DNA from 2 places in the Spirillospora sp. NPDC048823 genome. Region 2 is predicted to be linked to the other one. Evidence: riboswitches for the same ligand, from Rfam matches in the RefSeq annotation. Region 2 holds a riboswitch; the other holds the start of a gene.
The links. Region 2 has a riboswitch for glycine ahead of gcvP (aminomethyl-transferring glycine dehydrogenase). Riboswitches for the same ligand answer to the same signal wherever they lie in the genome.
Positions count from the first base shown of each region.

Region 1: another riboswitch for glycine. It lies ahead of gcvT (glycine cleavage system aminomethyltransferase GcvT); the one in region 2 lies ahead of gcvP (aminomethyl-transferring glycine dehydrogenase).

Region 1 is NZ_JBICUT010000011.1:117,608-122,020, forward strand. Features, by position in the region: gene glyA (serine hydroxymethyltransferase) at 1-42, opposite strand, end outside; gene gcvH (glycine cleavage system protein GcvH) at 45-434, opposite strand; gene gcvT (glycine cleavage system aminomethyltransferase GcvT) at 504-1,598, opposite strand; glycine riboswitch at 1,764-1,860, opposite strand; gene ACGFK0_RS24610 (hypothetical protein) at 1,911-2,231, opposite strand; gene ACGFK0_RS24615 (M50 family metallopeptidase) at 2,476-3,774, shown strand; gene ACGFK0_RS24620 (PLP-dependent cysteine synthase family protein) at 3,764-4,413, opposite strand, start outside.
Region 2 is NZ_JBICUT010000008.1:44,575-48,987, forward strand. Features, by position in the region: gene gcvP (aminomethyl-transferring glycine dehydrogenase) at 1-1,590, opposite strand, end outside; glycine riboswitch at 1,653-1,760, opposite strand; glycine riboswitch at 1,761-1,855, opposite strand; gene ACGFK0_RS19765 (YbhN family protein) at 2,123-4,413, shown strand, end outside.

The sequences.
Region 1 (4,413 bases), on a different contig from region 2:
GACCTCCGGGTCGGCCGCGGCGAGCGAATCGTTCAGGCTCAAGATCAGCTCTCCTCGATCAGCTTGTCGTAGGCGACGGAGTCGAGCAGGTCGCCCGGCTCGTCGGAGATGCGGACCTTGAAGATCCAGCCCTCGCCGTACGGGTCGTCGTTGATGACCTTGGGCTCGTCCACCACCGCGCTGTTGATCGCGGTGATCTCGCCGCTGACGGGGGAGTAGATGTCGCTGACGGACTTGGTCGACTCGATCTCGCCGCAGGGCTCGCCCGCCTCGACGGCGTCGCCCTCGGACGGCTGCAGTTCGAGGTAGACGATCTCCCCGAGGGCGTCGGCGGCGTGCGCGGTGATGCCGATGGTGACGATGCCGTCCTCGCCACCGAGGCCGGACACCCACTCGTGCTCTTCGCTGTAGCGGAGCTGCTCCGGAACGCTCACGATCACTTCTTTCTGGTCATGGTGGGGTGTCACTGTGGGGGTGACCCCCGCACCCTCACACCTTCTCTTCTAGGAACGCTTGTAGAACGGGAGGGCGACCACGTCCACCGGCTCGTGCCGGCCGCGGACGTCCACCGCGAGGTCCGTCTCCTCGGCGCCGCTGTCGAGGTACGCCAAGGCGATCGGCGTGCCCAGTGTGGGCGACGGGGCGCCGCTCGTCACGACCCCGCACGGCGTGCCGCCCGACGTGACGACCTGATACCCCTTTCGCGGCGCGCGACGCCCGCGCGCGACCAGTCCCACGAGCCTACGGCCGGGCGGGGTCTGCGCCAGCGCCGCCAAGGCGGTCTTTCCAACGAAGTCGCCCGGCTTGTCCAGCTTCACGATCCGGCCGAGGCCCGCCTCGAACGGCGTCGTCTCGGCCGTCAGCTCGTTGCCGTACAGCGGCATGCCCGCTTCGAGACGGAGCGTGTCGCGCGCGGACAGCCCGGCGGGGACGACGCCGTCCACCCCGGCGAGCGCCTTCCACAGCGCGACGGCGTCGGACGCGTCGACGAACAGCTCGAAGCCGTCCTCGCCCGTGTACCCGGTGCGCGCGATGAGGGCGTCGACGCCCGCGACCCGCCCGGCGACGACCGCGTAGTACTTGAGGTCGGCGACGGCGGCGTCGGTGAACCCTTCGAGAATTTCCTGGGAACGGGGACCCTGCAGGGCGATCAGCCCGTAGGTGCCGGAACGGTCCTCGACGGCCGCCTCGAAGGCCGCTGCCCGTTCGGTCAGCGCCTCCCGGACGACGCCCGTGTTGGCGGCGTTCGCGACGACCATCCAGGTGGCGTCGGCGAGCCGGTAGACGATCACGTCGTCCAGGACGCCGCCGTCCTGCCCGCAGACCACCGTGTAGCGGGCCTTGCCCACCGGCATCGACGCGAGACTGCCGACCAGCGCGAAGTCGAGCGCCGCGCCCGCGCCCGGCCCGGAGACGAAGATCTCCCCCATGTGCGACAGGTCGAACAGCCCCGCGCCGGTGCGGACGGCCTGGTGCTCGGCGGTCTCGCTCGCGTAGCGCAGCGGCATCAGGTAGCCGGCGAAATCGACGAGGTTCGCGCCGAGGTCCTGGTGGACGTCGTGCAGCGGCGTCTTCTTCGCGGTCGGGTCGGCGGACATCGGTTCGGCTCCTTCGTCGCGGGCGCGTATGGTCCATCGTCCCACTCGCGCACCGGTCGGCTCGGTGCCTCCCCCTCTGTCATCGGCGCCTGAGAGATTCACCCGCCACCGGGGCGGGCTTTCACCTTCGGCGGGGGACCCGGGCCCCCGCTTTCCAGAGGTCGCCGTACCCGTGCGGTCCATGGTGCCTGAGAGGTTCCGGGGAGGATTTGCTCCTTCGGCGTCCCTCACCGGCTGCAAGGGACTCTCCCGCACGGGATCATCGGCTGCGCCAGTATTGCATTCCTCTGCGTGCGTCCGATACCGCCGGATTCAGCGCGGCTGGGCGGGCGGGGACGACGACAGGGCCTTCATGCACGCGCGCAGGGCTGTCATGCGCTTCTTGATCTCCTTCTCGGCCGGTGTGGCGGTCGGGTTCGGGCTGGGCAGCTCAACGCCCTGCTTGCGCATGCAGTCGTTGAACGCCTTGGCCGCCTTCGACTGCCCGGGCGGGGTGGGCAGGACCGTCGTCCCCTTGCCGGACGACGAGGACGAAGGGCCGGGTGACTCGGCGGCCCCGCCGCCGTCGCCGGAGCCGCCGCATCCGGCCAGGGCGAGCATCAACGCCAGGGCCGCTACATGACCGCGTTTCAAGGCAGTACCTCCATGGACCGGGGTGGGGCCGCCATGATGCGCAGGTGGCGTGGCGCGCGAATACTCTCGTGCGTGCCAATGGCGTGGGGGCCGCTTAGCAACTCGGTTCCAATTCGGGGCCGTGAGGGCGTCCGGCCGCCTTGCGCGCTGGTTCAACCAAACCGGGAGCCGTGCCGTACTCTGAGTTGGGTTGCTGGAGACCACCCCCCGGTGAGCGGGGTGCACGACCGGAGGGGCTAGCCGCATGGCATACCTGGCTGGAGCGTTGATTCTGTTCTTCGGCCTCCTGGTGTCCATCGCGCTGCACGAGCTCGGGCACTTCTCGTTCGCCAAGCTGTTCAAGGTGCGGACCACCCAGTTCATGGTCGGGTTCGGTCCGACGATGTGGTCGTGGCGCCGCGGCGAGACCGAGTACGGGATCAAATGGATTCCGCTCGGCGGCTACATCCGGATGATCGGGATGCTGCCACCGCGCAAAGGAGACGCACCCGGGAAGATCCGGCAGGCCAGCACCGGCCCGTTCCAGGGGCTCATCGAGTCCGCGCGCGGGGTGGCGCTGGAGGAGGTTCGGCCGGGAGACGAGACCCGCGTCTTCTACGGCAAGAAGTGGTGGCAGAAGCTGCTGATCATGTCCGGCGGGCCCGCGATGAACCTGCTGCTGGCGGTGGTGTTCTTCGCGATCCTGCTGATGGGCATCGGCACGAACCAGCCGCAGCCGGTGATCCGGGAGGTCGCCGAATGCATGGTGCCGGCGAGCCAGTCCGAGCTCACCGAGTGCCCGGCGAACGCCGCGCCGACCCCGGCGAAGCAGGTCGGGCTGCAGGCCGGTGACCAGATCGTCGTGTTCGGCGGCCAGAAGATCGACGACTACCGGCAGCTGCAGGAGCTGATCCGCGGGGCGGGCGGGCAGACCGTGCCGATGACCGTCGAGCGCGACGGGCGGGACGTGAAGCTGAACGTCCCGATCACCCGCAACCGGATGTACCACCTGGAGGACCCGGACAAGATCGTCGAGGTCGGGTTCCTCGGCATCACGCCGACCAGCGCCGTCGAGCGGCAGGGCCCCGGCGCGGTCGCGAGCACGATGGGCGACCTCACCGCCCGCACCGCGGGCGCGCTGGTGCGGATGCCGGAGAAGATGGTCGGCATCTGGGAGGCGGCGTTCGGCGGGGAGGAACGCGACCCGAACGGCCCGATCGGGGTCGTCGGCGTCAGCCGGATCGGCGGGGACGTCGCCGCGTCCGACACCCTGACCGGGACCGAGAAGGTCTCCTACTTCGTGATGCTGCTCGGGTCGCTGAACCTCGCGGTCGGGATGTTCAACCTCGTCCCGCTGCTGCCGCTGGACGGAGGGCACATCGCAGGCGCCCTCCTGGAGGCGATCAAGAAGGCGTTCGCCAAGGTCTTCCGGAGGCCCGACCCCGGCTATGTGGACGTGGCCAAGGCGTTGCCGGTGACCTACGTGATGGCGGCCGTGCTGATCATCATGGGCGGGCTGCTCATCTACGCCGACCTCGTCAACCCCGTCCGTTTCACAGGGTAGCGGGCAGCTCACCGGTCTTCAGGAAACCGTTCAGCGCGGCGAGGTAGGGCCCTATGTCCAGGCCCTGCTCGGCCAGCCACGCGTCCGACCCGTAGGTGCCGGTGTAGCGTTCGGCACCGTCGCAGATCAGCGTGACGACGCTGCCGCGTTCCCCGGCCGCCCGCATCTGCGCGACCAGCACCGCCGCGCCCCACATGTTGGTGCCGGTCGAGCCGCCGACGTCGCGGCCGCTGACCTCGCTCGTCCAGCGCATCGCCGCGACGGACGCCGCGTCCGGTACCCGGATCATCCGGTCGATCACCGCGGGCATGAAGGACGGCTCGACGCGGGGACGGCCGATACCCTCGATCCGCGAGCCCGCCGCCGTCCGCTCCGGGTCCGCGTCGGCGAACGAGCCGAAGAACGCCGACCCCTCCGGGTCGACGACCGCGAGCCGCGTCTGGAACCGCCGGTACCGCGCGTACCGGCCGATCGTCGCGGACGTCCCGCCGGTGCCCGCGCCCACCACCACCCAGGACGGTTCGGGGAACCGCTCCAGCCGCATCTGCTCGAAGATCGACTCGGCGATGTTGTTGTTGCCGCGCCAGTCCGTGGCCCGCTCGGCGTAGGTGAACTGATCCATGAAGTGCCCGCCGCACT
Region 2 (4,413 bases):
GATGTCCGCGAACTCCGGCCAGGTGATCGGCTCCATCTCGGCGGTGGCGTTCAGCTTCATCGTGCAGGAACCGAGCGGGATCATGGAGCGGTCGAGGGCGATGTCCTTGTCCTGGAGTCTGCGCAGGTAGCGCAGCATCGCGGTCTCGGAGCGGTGCGCGTGGAAGACCGGGTGGGTCAGGTAGGGGCTCTCGCGGCGCAGCCCGTCCGGGAGCGCCTCGGCCGCCTCGGCGGCGCCGGCGGCCGGGACGCCGAACGCCTCCAGGACGGCGGTGACGTGCCGGGGCAGCGTCGTCTCGTCGCAGGCGATCCCGACGTGGTCGGCGCCGGCGGGACGCAGGTTGATCCCGCGCTCGCGGGCCGCGGCGACGACCTCCGCGGCGCGGCCGGGGACGCGGGCGAGGACGGTGTCGAAGAACGCGTCGTGGACGATCTCCACGCCGCCGCCGCGCAGCCCCGCGGCGATCTCCGCGGCGCGGCGGTGCGTCCGCTGGGCGATCGCGGCGAGTCCCTCCGGCCCGTGGTAGACGGCGTACATGCTCGCCATGACGGCGAGGAGGACCTGCGCGGTGCAGATGTTGCTGGTGGCCTTCTCGCGCCGGATGTGCTGCTCGCGGGTCTGCAGCGCCAGCCGGTGCGCGGGGGCGCCGCCGGCGTCGACGGACACGCCGACGAGCCGTCCGGGGAGCTGCCGCTGGATCCCCTCGCCGACCGCCATGTAGCCGGCGTGCGGGCCGCCGAAGCCGTACGGGACGCCGAACCGCTGCGTCGAGCCCACGGCGATGTCGGCGCCGGACTCGCCCGGCGGGCGCAGCAGCGTCAGCGCGAGCAGGTCGGCGGCGACGACGACCCTGGCGCCGCGGTCGTGCGCCTGGCCGATGACCGGCTCCAGGTCGCGGACGGCGCCGGACGCGCCCGGGTACTGCAGCAGCACGCCGAAGAAGTCCCCCTCGGGAAGCCCGCCGGCCAGGTCGGCGGTGACCACCTCGATGCCGAGCGGGACGGCCCGCGTCCGCACGACGTCGATCGTCTGCGGGAGGGCGTCGGCGTCGACCAGGAACGTCCCTGGGTCCTTGCGCCTGGAGACGCGGTGGGCGAGGGCCATCGCCTCTGCGGCGGCGGTTCCCTCGTCCAGCATGGACGCGTTCGCGACCGGCAGGCCCGTCAGGTCGGCGACCACGGTCTGGAAGTTCAGCAGGGCCTCAAGGCGCCCCTGGGATATCTCCGGCTGGTAGGGGGTGTAGGCGGTGTACCAGCCGGGGTTCTCCATGACGTTGCGCAGGATGACGGCCGGGGTGACCGTGCCGTGGTAGCCGAGGCCGATCATGGACGTCAGGACGGTGTTGCGGGCGGCGAGCTCGCGCAGCCGTTCCAGCGCGGCGGGCTCGCTCAGCGCGGGCGGCAGGTCCAGCGGCCTGGACGTGCGGATCGCGGCGGGCACCGCGTCGTCGATGAGGGCCTCGATGCCGGAGTAGCCGATCACGGCGAGCATCCGGGCCTGGTCGGCGGCGGAGGGGCCGACATGCCGGTCGGCGAACGTGGAACGGGGGTGCTGCGGCGAGGCCACGGGGGCGAAGAACTGGGCGGTCATGGAGAGCCTCCTGGCTGCTGCGATGCTCAGATCCGCCGCCGGCGCGGGGCCGGCGGCCGGTCTCCCCCTCTGTCATCGGCACCTGAGAGCTTCACCCGCGCGGCGGGGTTTCCCCTTCGGTGAGACGCCCTTCCCCGCGTGCGGGGACCGACGCCTGCTTTCCAGAGGTGCCTCGCCCAGCGGTCCTTTTGCCTGAGAGGTTCCGGGGAGGTTGCCCCTTCGGCGCCCCACGCTGGCGGCGTGGGGTCTCTCCCGCACAGGGTCGACGGCATGTCCTCGACAAACCCTACCCAAAGCCGCGGCCCGGGATCGGCCCTCCCCGGCCCGGCGCGAGCGACCGGCGGCATCCCGCCTTACCAATGAGTAGGATATGGAGGTCTGACCTGGGAGGTAACGGGCCTCGGGGCCTCGGGACGCGAGATGGGGCTGCCGGTGCACACACGACGGCCGGACGGCCGCCGGCCGCTCGACGGCGCGCCGCCGGTTCTGGGACGCTGATCGCGATGACGGATGGTCAGGGCGGCGGTACGGCGTGACGCAGACCCGCGACGGAACGGTGCGTCCCAGGCAGGGCGCGGCCTCAGGTGTGCCCGTCGACGAGCCCGCCCAGCCCGACCGGATCCGCCGCCCGTCGGACGCCATCAGGTTCGCCGCGTCGGTGACCGGCCTGGCGGCGGTGATGCTGCTGGTGTCGTTCGCGAAGGGGACGACGCACGGCCTGCACGCCGACATCCAGGAGGGCACCGCGCACGCGCCCTGGCTGCTGCTGTCCCTGGCCACGCTGATCTCCAGCTTCGGCGTGCTGGCCGCGCCGATCGCGTTCGGCATCGAGCGGCTGTTCCACAAGGACGGGACGCGTGTCGCGATCGCGCTGCTGGCCGCCATGATCGCATTCGGGATCACGGTCGGGCTGGACGACCTCGTGGTGCGGGCGGCGCCCGGCGGCGTCTTGGACTCGCTGATCTGGGGCGGCACGGAGACGGCCCCCATCCACACCGACATCGCCCCCGTGATCGCTTTCGTCAGCGCGGTCGGAATGGCCGGGCGCGCCCGGTGGCAGGCCGCGACGTGGACGATGATCGGGCTGGCGGCGCTGACCGGCCTCACCGCCAACTACGCCTCGGTGTCCGCGCTGGCGGCCACCTACTTCCTCGGACGCGCCATCGGCCACGGCACCCTGTACGTCGTCGGCACGCCGAACCCGCGTCCCGCGGGCACGGCGGTCGTCGCGGCGCTCGAACGGCTCGGGCTGCGCCCGGAGCGGGCCGCGCGCCTGGACGACCCCGCCGGCGGCGCCGAGGAGACCCGCCGGTACGGCGTCGTCCTCGCCCCCCGTCCCGAGGACGGGGACGGGGACGGGGACGAGGAGGGGGACGGCGGCGGTGCGCGTCTCCCGGTCCGCCACGGCGGCCGCGGCGAATGGGACCTCGAACTCCGCGTCTTGGACCGCGACCAGCAGACGGCGGGGGTGCTGTATCGCGTCTGGCGGCTGCTGCGGCTGCGGTCCACGACGACGGGGCGGGCGCTGCGGTCGCTGCGCAGGTCCCTGGAGCAGGAGTCGCTGATGGCGTACGCGGTGGACGCCGCGGGCGCCCGGACCCCCCGTCTGGTCGGCACGTCGGAGGTCGGCACGGAGGCGGCGCTGCTGGCGTTCGAGCACGTGCCGGGGCGGCGGCTCGCCGACGTCCCCGGCGAGGAGATCACCGACGCGCTGCTGACGGACGTGTGGCGGCAGTTCCGTTCGCTGCAGGCGGGCCGGCTCGCGCACCGGCGGCTGCAGGACGAGGCCATCGTGGTCGGCGGCGACGGCCGCGCCTACATCACCGACCTGCGGGCCGGGGAGACCGCGTCGGGCGACCTGGCGCTGCGGCTCGACCTGGCGCAGCTGCTGACGACGCTCGCGCTGCGGGCGGGGCCGGAGCGGGCGGTCCGCACCGCCGCGTCGGTGCTGGGCGAGGAGCCTCTGGCCGCCGCGGTGCCGCTGCTGCAGAGGGTGGCGCTGTCGCGGACGACCCGGACGGCGCTGCGCCACGACCGGGAGGTGCTGACCCGCATCCGGGAGCAGATCGTCCGGTTGAAGCCGGAGACGGAGGTCGCACCGGCCAGGCTGGAACGGTTCCGGCCCCGGACGATCTTCAGCATCGTGGCGCTGTCGATCGCGGCCTACATCGTCATCCCGCAGGTCGCGAGCATGGACGTGGGGACCATGGCGTCCGCGGCGAGCTGGCACTGGGCCCTGGCCGCGCTGGGCGGGGCGGCCCTCACCTACGTGGCCGCGGCGCTCATGCTGATGGGGTTCGTGCCGGAGCGGCTGCCGCTGGGGCGGACGGTGCTGGTCCAGGTCGCCGCGTCGTTCGTGAAGCTGGTGGCGCCGGCGGCCGTGGGCGGCGTCGCGGTCAACACCCGCTACCTGCAGCGCTCGGGGCTGCGGCCCGGCCTGGCGGTGGCGAGCGTCGGCGCGTCGCAGCTGATGGGGCTGGTCACGCACATCCTGCTGCTGATCCTGTTCGGGTTCCTCACCGGCTCGACGACGAAGGCGACACAGGACCTCGCGCCGTCCCGCACGATCGTCATCGCGGTGCTGTCGCTGGGGCTGCTGGCGGGGCTGGCGATGACCGTCCCGCGGGTCCGGCGGGAGGTCACGTCGCGGCTGAAGAGCATGTTCTCCGGTGTGGTGCCCCGGCTGGTGGACGTCCTGCAGACCCCGAAGAAGCTGGTCACGGGAATGGGCGGGACGCTGCTGCTGACGGCGGCGTTCGTGCTCTGCCTGGACGCCTCGATCCGCGCCTTCGGCGGGTCGCTGCCGCTGACGACCGTCGTGGT